DNA from 2 places in the Streptomyces noursei ATCC 11455 genome. Region 2 is predicted to be linked to the other one. Evidence: riboswitches for the same ligand, from Rfam matches in the RefSeq annotation. Region 2 holds a riboswitch; the other holds the start of a gene.
The links. Region 2 has a riboswitch for glycine ahead of gcvT (glycine cleavage system aminomethyltransferase GcvT). Riboswitches for the same ligand answer to the same signal wherever they lie in the genome.

Region 1 (3,395 bases), 4.5 Mb from region 2:
CGTTGGTGCCGTGCGCCGACGACGGGATCAGGCAGACGGTGCGCTGCTCGTCCCCGTTGGCGCGGTGGTAGGCGCGGACCGCGAGCAGACCGGCCAGCTCGCCCTGGGAGCCGGCGTTGGGCTGGATGGACACCTTGTCGTAGCCGGTGACCGCGGCCAGCTGCTCCTCCAGTTCCTGGATGAGCGTGAGGTAGCCCTGGGCCTGGTCTGCGGGGGCGAAGGGGTGCAGCTGACCGAACTCGGGCCAGGTGACCGGCTCCATCTCGGTGGTGGCGTTCAGCTTCATCGTGCAGGAGCCGAGCGGGATCATGCCCCGGTCCAGCGCGTAGTCCTTGTCGGCGAGGGTGCGCAGGTAGCGCAGCATCGCGGTCTCGGAGCGGTGCTGGTGGAAGACCGGGTGGCCGAGGTAGTCGTCGGTGCGCAGCAGGGACTGCGGCAGGCTCTCCTCGACGGTCGCGTCCAGCGCTTCGATGTCGCCCTGGATGCCGAACGCGCCCCAGACGCCGGTGAGCTGGGCGCGCCCGGTGGTCTCGTCGCAGGCGATGCCGACCAGGTCGGCGTCGACCTCGCGGAGGTTGATGCCGGCCTCGCGGGCGGCGGCGACGACCTCGGCGGCCCGGCCGGGCACCCGTGCGGTCAGGGTGTCGAAGTAGACGTCGTGGACGAGCTCGACCCCGCCGGCCCGCAGGCCCGCGGCGAGGATCGTGGCGTAGCGGTGGGTGCGCCGGGCGATGGTCCGCAGCCCGTCGGGGCCGTGGTAGACGGCGTACATCCCGGCCATGACGGCGAGCAGCACCTGCGCGGTGCAGATGTTGCTGGTGGCCTTCTCGCGGCGGATGTGCTGCTCGCGGGTCTGCAGCGCCAGGCGGTATGCCTTGTTGCCGTCGGCGTCGACGGAGACGCCCACCAGACGGCCGGGCAGGCTGCGGGCGTACTGCTCGCGGACGGCCATGTAGCCGGCGTGCGGGCCTCCGAAGCCCATCGGGACGCCGAAGCGCTGGCTGGTGCCGACCGCGATGTCCGCGCCGAGCTCACCGGGCGGGGTGAGCAGCGTCAGCGCGAGCAGGTCGGCGGCGACGGTGACGATCGCGCCCAGCTCGTGCGCCCGCTCGATCACCGCGCGCGGGTCGCGCACCGCGCCGGACGCGCCCGGGTACTGGAGCAGCACACCGAAGACGCCGCGCTCGGCGATCTCCTCGGGGATGCCGTCGGACAGGTCGGCGACCACGACCTCCACACCGGTCGGTTCAGCCCGGGCCCGGATCACGGCGACGGTCTGCGGCAGACAGTCGGCGTCGACCAGGAAGACGCCCTGCTTGACCTTGCCGACCCGGCGGGAGAGCGCCATCGCCTCGGCGGCGGCGGTGCCCTCGTCCAGCAGCGACGCACCGGAGGTGGGCAGTCCGGTCAGGTCGGCGACGACGGTCTGGAAGTTCAGCAGGGCCTCCAGGCGACCCTGCGAGATCTCCGGCTGGTAGGGCGTGTAGGCCGTGTACCAGGAGGGGTTCTCCATGACGTTGCGCAGGATCACCGGCGGCGTGAAGGTGCCGTAGTAGCCGAGCCCGATCATGGGCGACAGCACCTGGTTGCGGTCGGCGAGCGCGCGCAGCTCGGCCAGGACCTCGGCCTCGGTGCGGCCCTCCGGCAGACCGAGTGCCTCGGTGCTCTTGATCACGTCGGGCACGGCGGTGGCCGTGAGTTCGTCCAGCGATCCGAAGCCGACCTGCGCGAGCATCTTCGCCTGCGCCTCGTGGTCGGGGCCGACGTGCCGCTGCTCGAACGGGATGCCCCGCTCCAGCTCGGTCAGGGAGATGCGGTGGGTGTTCATCTGCGGGGGCCTCCTGGTCAGTACGACCTACGAGGGGCACCACGGCGCTGGTGCCCGGACGGCCTCCCCCTCTGTCATCTCAACCTGAGAGCTTCACCGGTCCGCGGGCTGCGGTCCGGCTTTCACCGTCGGTGAGGAGGGGTTCCGGCATGGTGCCTGTCCGTGGCCCGCCCTGCTTTCCAGAGTGACCTCGTCCATGCGGTACGTGTGCCTGAGAGATTCCGGGGAGGATTTGCTCCTTCGGCGCCCTGGTCGCGAACGACAAAGGACTCTCCCGCATGGGGTCGACGGCCAATCGCCAGCCTACCAGCGCACCGCCGAAACGATCCTTCGAGTGGCCGGGGCATGAAATGTGCCGTTTCGTAGTGGTCACAAGGCAGTTGCGACCACGTGGAGGGACCGTGCAAACCGATATCGATCCCCGGAGCCTCATCGGCCGCAAAGCGTTCGACCGGAACGGCGCGAAAATAGGGACCGTCGACGAGGTGTACCTCGACGACGCGACGGGCGAACCGGAGTGGGCGGCCGTCCGCACCGGCCTGTTCAGCCGGGATGCGTTCGTCCCCTTGGAACCGAGCAAGATGGTCGGCGACAGCCTGCACATCCCCTACGACCGGAAGCTGATCAAGGACGCCCCGGACTTCGGCGTCGGCCGGCACCTCTCCCCCGAGCAGGAGCTCCAGCTCTACCACCACTACCGCCTGGATATCTCCTCACCGGCCTCCGACTCCGCCTCGCCCGCCGGCGACACCGACTTCGGGCGGATCGCCGGCGCGGACGACTGATCCGGCCCGCCGATCAGCGGCAGGGGCTCGCCCGGCCGCAGCGCCGGATCGTCGACGGTGAAGGTCCGCACCCGCCCCGGTGCGGACCATGGCGTCTCGAACCGTACGGTCACCCTCCCCAGGCCACTGCCCTGCACCCACCCGGCGCCGAACTCCTCGTGGACCACGTCCAGCCCCGGATACCAGCGCCGCGGCAGCTCCACGCCGGCCTCCGGCTCGCCCGCCGCCTCCTCGGCCGGCTCCGCGGCCCCGCCCGCCGCCTGCTCCTCGGCCTCCCGCTCCGTGGCCAGCTGGGCGAAGAGGTCCTCCTGCGTGAAGTCGGCCAGCCCGGTCACCCCCACGCCCAGCAGCCGCACCCCGCCCGTGGTGTCCACCGTCTCCAGCAGCCGCACCGCGGCCTCCCGGACGACGGCCGGGTCGTCGGTGGGCCCGCGCAGCGTCTCGGACCGGGTCAGCGTCGAGAAGTCGTAGTTCCGGACCTTGATCACCACCGTGCGCCCGGACCGCCCGGCCGCCCGCAGCCGCCCCACGCACCGGTCGGCCAGCCTCAGCACCTCGTTCCGCACCCGCGTCCGGTCGGTCAGATCGACCTCGAAGGTGTCCTCCACCGACACCGACTTCGCGTCCCGCTCGGCCACCACCGGCCGGTCGTCCTGCCCCAGCGCCATCGCGTACAGCCCGGTGCCGTGCGCCTTGCCCAGCAGCCGCACCAGCTCCGCCTCGCCGGCCTCCGCGGTCTCCGCGACGGTGTGGATCCCGGCCCGGCGCAGCGTCTCGGCCGT
Region 2 (3,395 bases):
GGACGCCGACGGTGCCGTCCGGATTGACCGCGATGCCCAGCAGCGGCGGCAGCCCGCGGGCGAACTCCCGGGCGGGCGCGACGGTGTACGACATGTGCGGCCCGACGACCCGCAGGAACTCCTGCTCGGAGCTGAAGACCGGAACGTAGGCGGCGCCGCCGAGCTCGACGGTCGGCAGGTCCAGGCCGGCCGCGCCGAAGCCGGCGCTCTCCGGGCCGCCGCTCTCGGGCAGCGGCACCCACACCCGGCTGCGGCCCAGCACCTCGACGATCCGGCCACCGGCCTCGGGGTGCCCGACCGACGCGGCCAGCACCTCCTCCAGCTCGTTGGCCGGCCAGGCCAACTGCGGTATCCCCGCGTCCGGGACGTGCCCCGGCACCGGACCACCGTGCTGCGGGTAATTGTCCGGATAGTTCATCTCACCCACCCATTACTGGCCGCGCTGCCCGGCCCCTGACCCTGGGGGCGGGTCCATGGGCCCGCCCCGGTGGGTCAGACCCTAACGGGCCCGGGCCCCTCCGGCGGACCGGGCCCCGCCCTGATCTACCGGACGGTCCCCGAGGGCCGTTCCCCGTAGCCGGTGGCGTCCGCGGCGGGCGCACCAGCGGGGCGGACGCGGGCGGTGAACGTGACGCGCTCCAGGACCCCGGCGGCGGACCGGTCCAGCAGCACCGCGGAGCGGAAGCCCGCGGGCAGCCGGGCCTCCTCGGCGCGGGCGACCAGCCGGCGCACCGCCCGGCGGTGCCGGGCGAAGGCGTACCGCGACACCCCGCGGCCGCGCGCCCGTTGGCCGCCCAGCGCCGTCCCGGGCGGCACGTCGAGCAGCACCAGGTGCAGGCCCCGGCCGTCGCGCCGGGCCGTCCGGACGAGCCAACGGCGCACCCACGCCAGCGTCCCGCAGTCGTGCACCACCACGCTGCCGCCGGAGCGCAGCGCCCGGCGCAGGGCGCGATAGTGCGCGGCCCGGACCAGCGGGCGGTAGAGCGCGTACGGCAGGTGCCGCAGCCGGCCCCGCTCCCAACGCTCCCGGCTGTCCTGGGAGTCGATGCGGTACACCGGGTCACCGCGGCCGTCGAGCGTCGGCAGCACCCGCTGCATCAGGGTGCTCTTGCCGCTGCCGGGCAGGCCGGAGACCACGATCAGATCGCCGGGTGCGAAGCGGAGCGCGGTGCGGGGGGCGCGGGCGCCGTCGCGGAGGTCGGTGATCCGGACCCGGTCGGGGCGGGCGGTGGGGCGCGGGCGGCGCGCCGCCCGGGGCCCGGCAGGCGCGGGCTCGGGCGCGGGCCCGGGTGCCGTCCCCGCCGTCGTCGCGTATGCCGCTTCGCTGTGCACCGTGATCGCCCCTCCCCGTCGGCTCAGGCCGGGTTCGGGACCCGACCTGCCCGCAGAGTGTCAAGAAAAGGTAATGGGCAGCAAGGCGACGGCGTCCGGCGCCACCGGATCCGGCGGTCCGCGGGCGGGTCCCGGATCCGGGCCGCGGTGCGGGTGGGCGGGGACGGGATGCCGGCCGGGGCTCCTGTATCCGGCGATCCCGTGTAATGATGTGGCCGCCACGGGCACACCGGAAGGTCACTCGTGCAACAGCCAGCCCAACTCCATACCGGCCGCTTGAATCCGCGCGGGAGAGTCCCCGGCCGCCACGGCGGGGCGCCGAAGGAGCAAGTCCTCCCTTGAATCTCTCAGGCCCCTATACCGCGCGGGCGAGGCAGATCTGAAAAGCGAGCCACTGCCTGGCTGAAGGGGCGGCTCCACCCAAGGTGCAAACCGGGCCCGTTCGTGGGCTCCCGGTGAACCTCTCAGGTTCCGATGACAGATGGGGAGACCGTCTTGTCACCCATGCCTGGGAGCCCGGAACGATGACTGAAGCCCCCCGCCGTACCGCGCTGGATGCCACGCACCGCGCGCTCGGCGCGACCATGACCGACTTCGCCGGCTGGGACATGCCGCTGCGCTACAGCAGCGAACGCGAGGAGCATGTCGCGGTCCGCACCCGTGCCGGCCTGTTCGACCTCTCCCACATGGGCGAGATCACCGTCACCGGTCCGCAGGCCGGCGCGCTGCTGGACCACGCGCTGGTCGGCAACATCGGCGCCCTGAAGGTCGGGCGGGCCCGCTACACGATGATCTGCGCCGCCGACGGCGGCATCCTCGACGACCTGATCGTCTACCGCCTCGACGAGCGGGAGTTCATGGTCGTCGCCAACGCCTCCAACGCCCAGGTGGTGCTGGACGCGCTGGCCGCGCGGCAGGCGGGCTTCGACGCCGCGGTCCGCGACGACCGGGACGCCTATGCGCTGGTCGCGGTGCAGGGCCCGGAGTCCCCCGGCATCCTCAAGAAGCTCACCGACGCCGACCTGGACGGGCTGAAGTACTACGCCGGCCTGCCCGGCACGGTCGCCGGCGTGCAGGCGCTGATCGCCCGGACCGGGTACACCGGCGAGGACGGCTTCGAGCTGTTCGTCCGGCCGGCCGACGCGGTCGCGGTGTGGGAGGCGCTGACCGAGGCGGGCCGGGACGTCGGACTGGTCCCGTGCGGACTGTCCTGCCGCGACACCCTGCGCCTGGAGGCGGGTATGCCGCTGTACGGGCACGAGCTGACGACCGCGCTCACCCCCTTCGACGCGGGCCTGGGCCGGGTCGTGAAGTTCGAGAAGGAGGGCGACTTCGTCGGGCGCGCGGCGCTTGAAGGGGCCGCGGAGCGCGCCGAGCAGAACCCGCCGCGCAAGCTGGTGGGTCTGGTCGCCGAGGGGCGCCGGGTGCCGCGCGCCGGCTACCCGGTCGTCGCCGCCGACGGCACGGTGATCGGCGAGGTCACCTCGGGGGCGCCCTCCCCGACCCTCGGCAAGCCGATCGCCATGGCGTACGTCGACGCCGAGTACGCCGCGCCGGGCGCGGAGGGCGTCCGGGTGGACATCCGCGGCACGCACGAGCCGTACGAGGTCGTCGCGCTGCCCTTCTACAAGCGGCAGAAGTAGCCGACGGCGCCGGCGAGTCCGCGGTGCCCGTCGCGGACCTGCGCCGTTGCGTCCGGCACGACGTGTCTCACTGGGCAAGACCCCATTCACGATCACACCCCCGCGTACAGGAGAATCGAGCCATGGACAACCCCCAGCAGCTGCGCTACAGCAAGGAGCACGAGTGGCTGTCGGACGCCGAGGGCGGCGTCTCGACGGTCGGCATCACCGAGCACGCGGCGAACGCGCTCGGCGACGTCGTCTTCGTGCAGCTCCCCGAGGTCGGGGCCACCGTCACCGCGGGCGAGTCCTGCGGCGAGCTGGAGTCGACCAAGTCGGTCAGCGACCTCTACTCGCCGGTGGACGGCGAGATCACCGAGGTCAACGAGGACGTCGTCGCCGACCCCTCGCTGGTGAACTCCGCCCCGTTCGAGGGCGGTT

Region 1: it holds a riboswitch for glycine, as region 2 does, so the genes downstream of both, gcvP (aminomethyl-transferring glycine dehydrogenase) here and gcvT (glycine cleavage system aminomethyltransferase GcvT) in region 2, are expected to answer to the same signal.

What each region holds. Positions count from the first base shown of each region.
Region 1 is NZ_CP011533.1:7,763,693-7,767,087, reverse strand. Features, by position in the region: gene gcvP (aminomethyl-transferring glycine dehydrogenase) at 1-1,828, opposite strand, end outside; glycine riboswitch at 2,018-2,115, opposite strand; gene SNOUR_RS33110 (PRC-barrel domain-containing protein) at 2,179-2,613, shown strand; gene SNOUR_RS33105 (DNA polymerase IV) at 2,523-3,395, opposite strand, start outside.
Region 2 is NZ_CP011533.1:3,284,965-3,288,359, forward strand. Features, by position in the region: gene SNOUR_RS13575 (enhanced serine sensitivity protein SseB) at 1-418, opposite strand, end outside; gene SNOUR_RS13580 (AAA family ATPase) at 544-1,332, opposite strand; glycine riboswitch at 1,610-1,705, shown strand; glycine riboswitch at 1,706-1,823, shown strand; gene gcvT (glycine cleavage system aminomethyltransferase GcvT) at 1,857-2,975, shown strand; gene gcvH (glycine cleavage system protein GcvH) at 3,098-3,395, shown strand, end outside.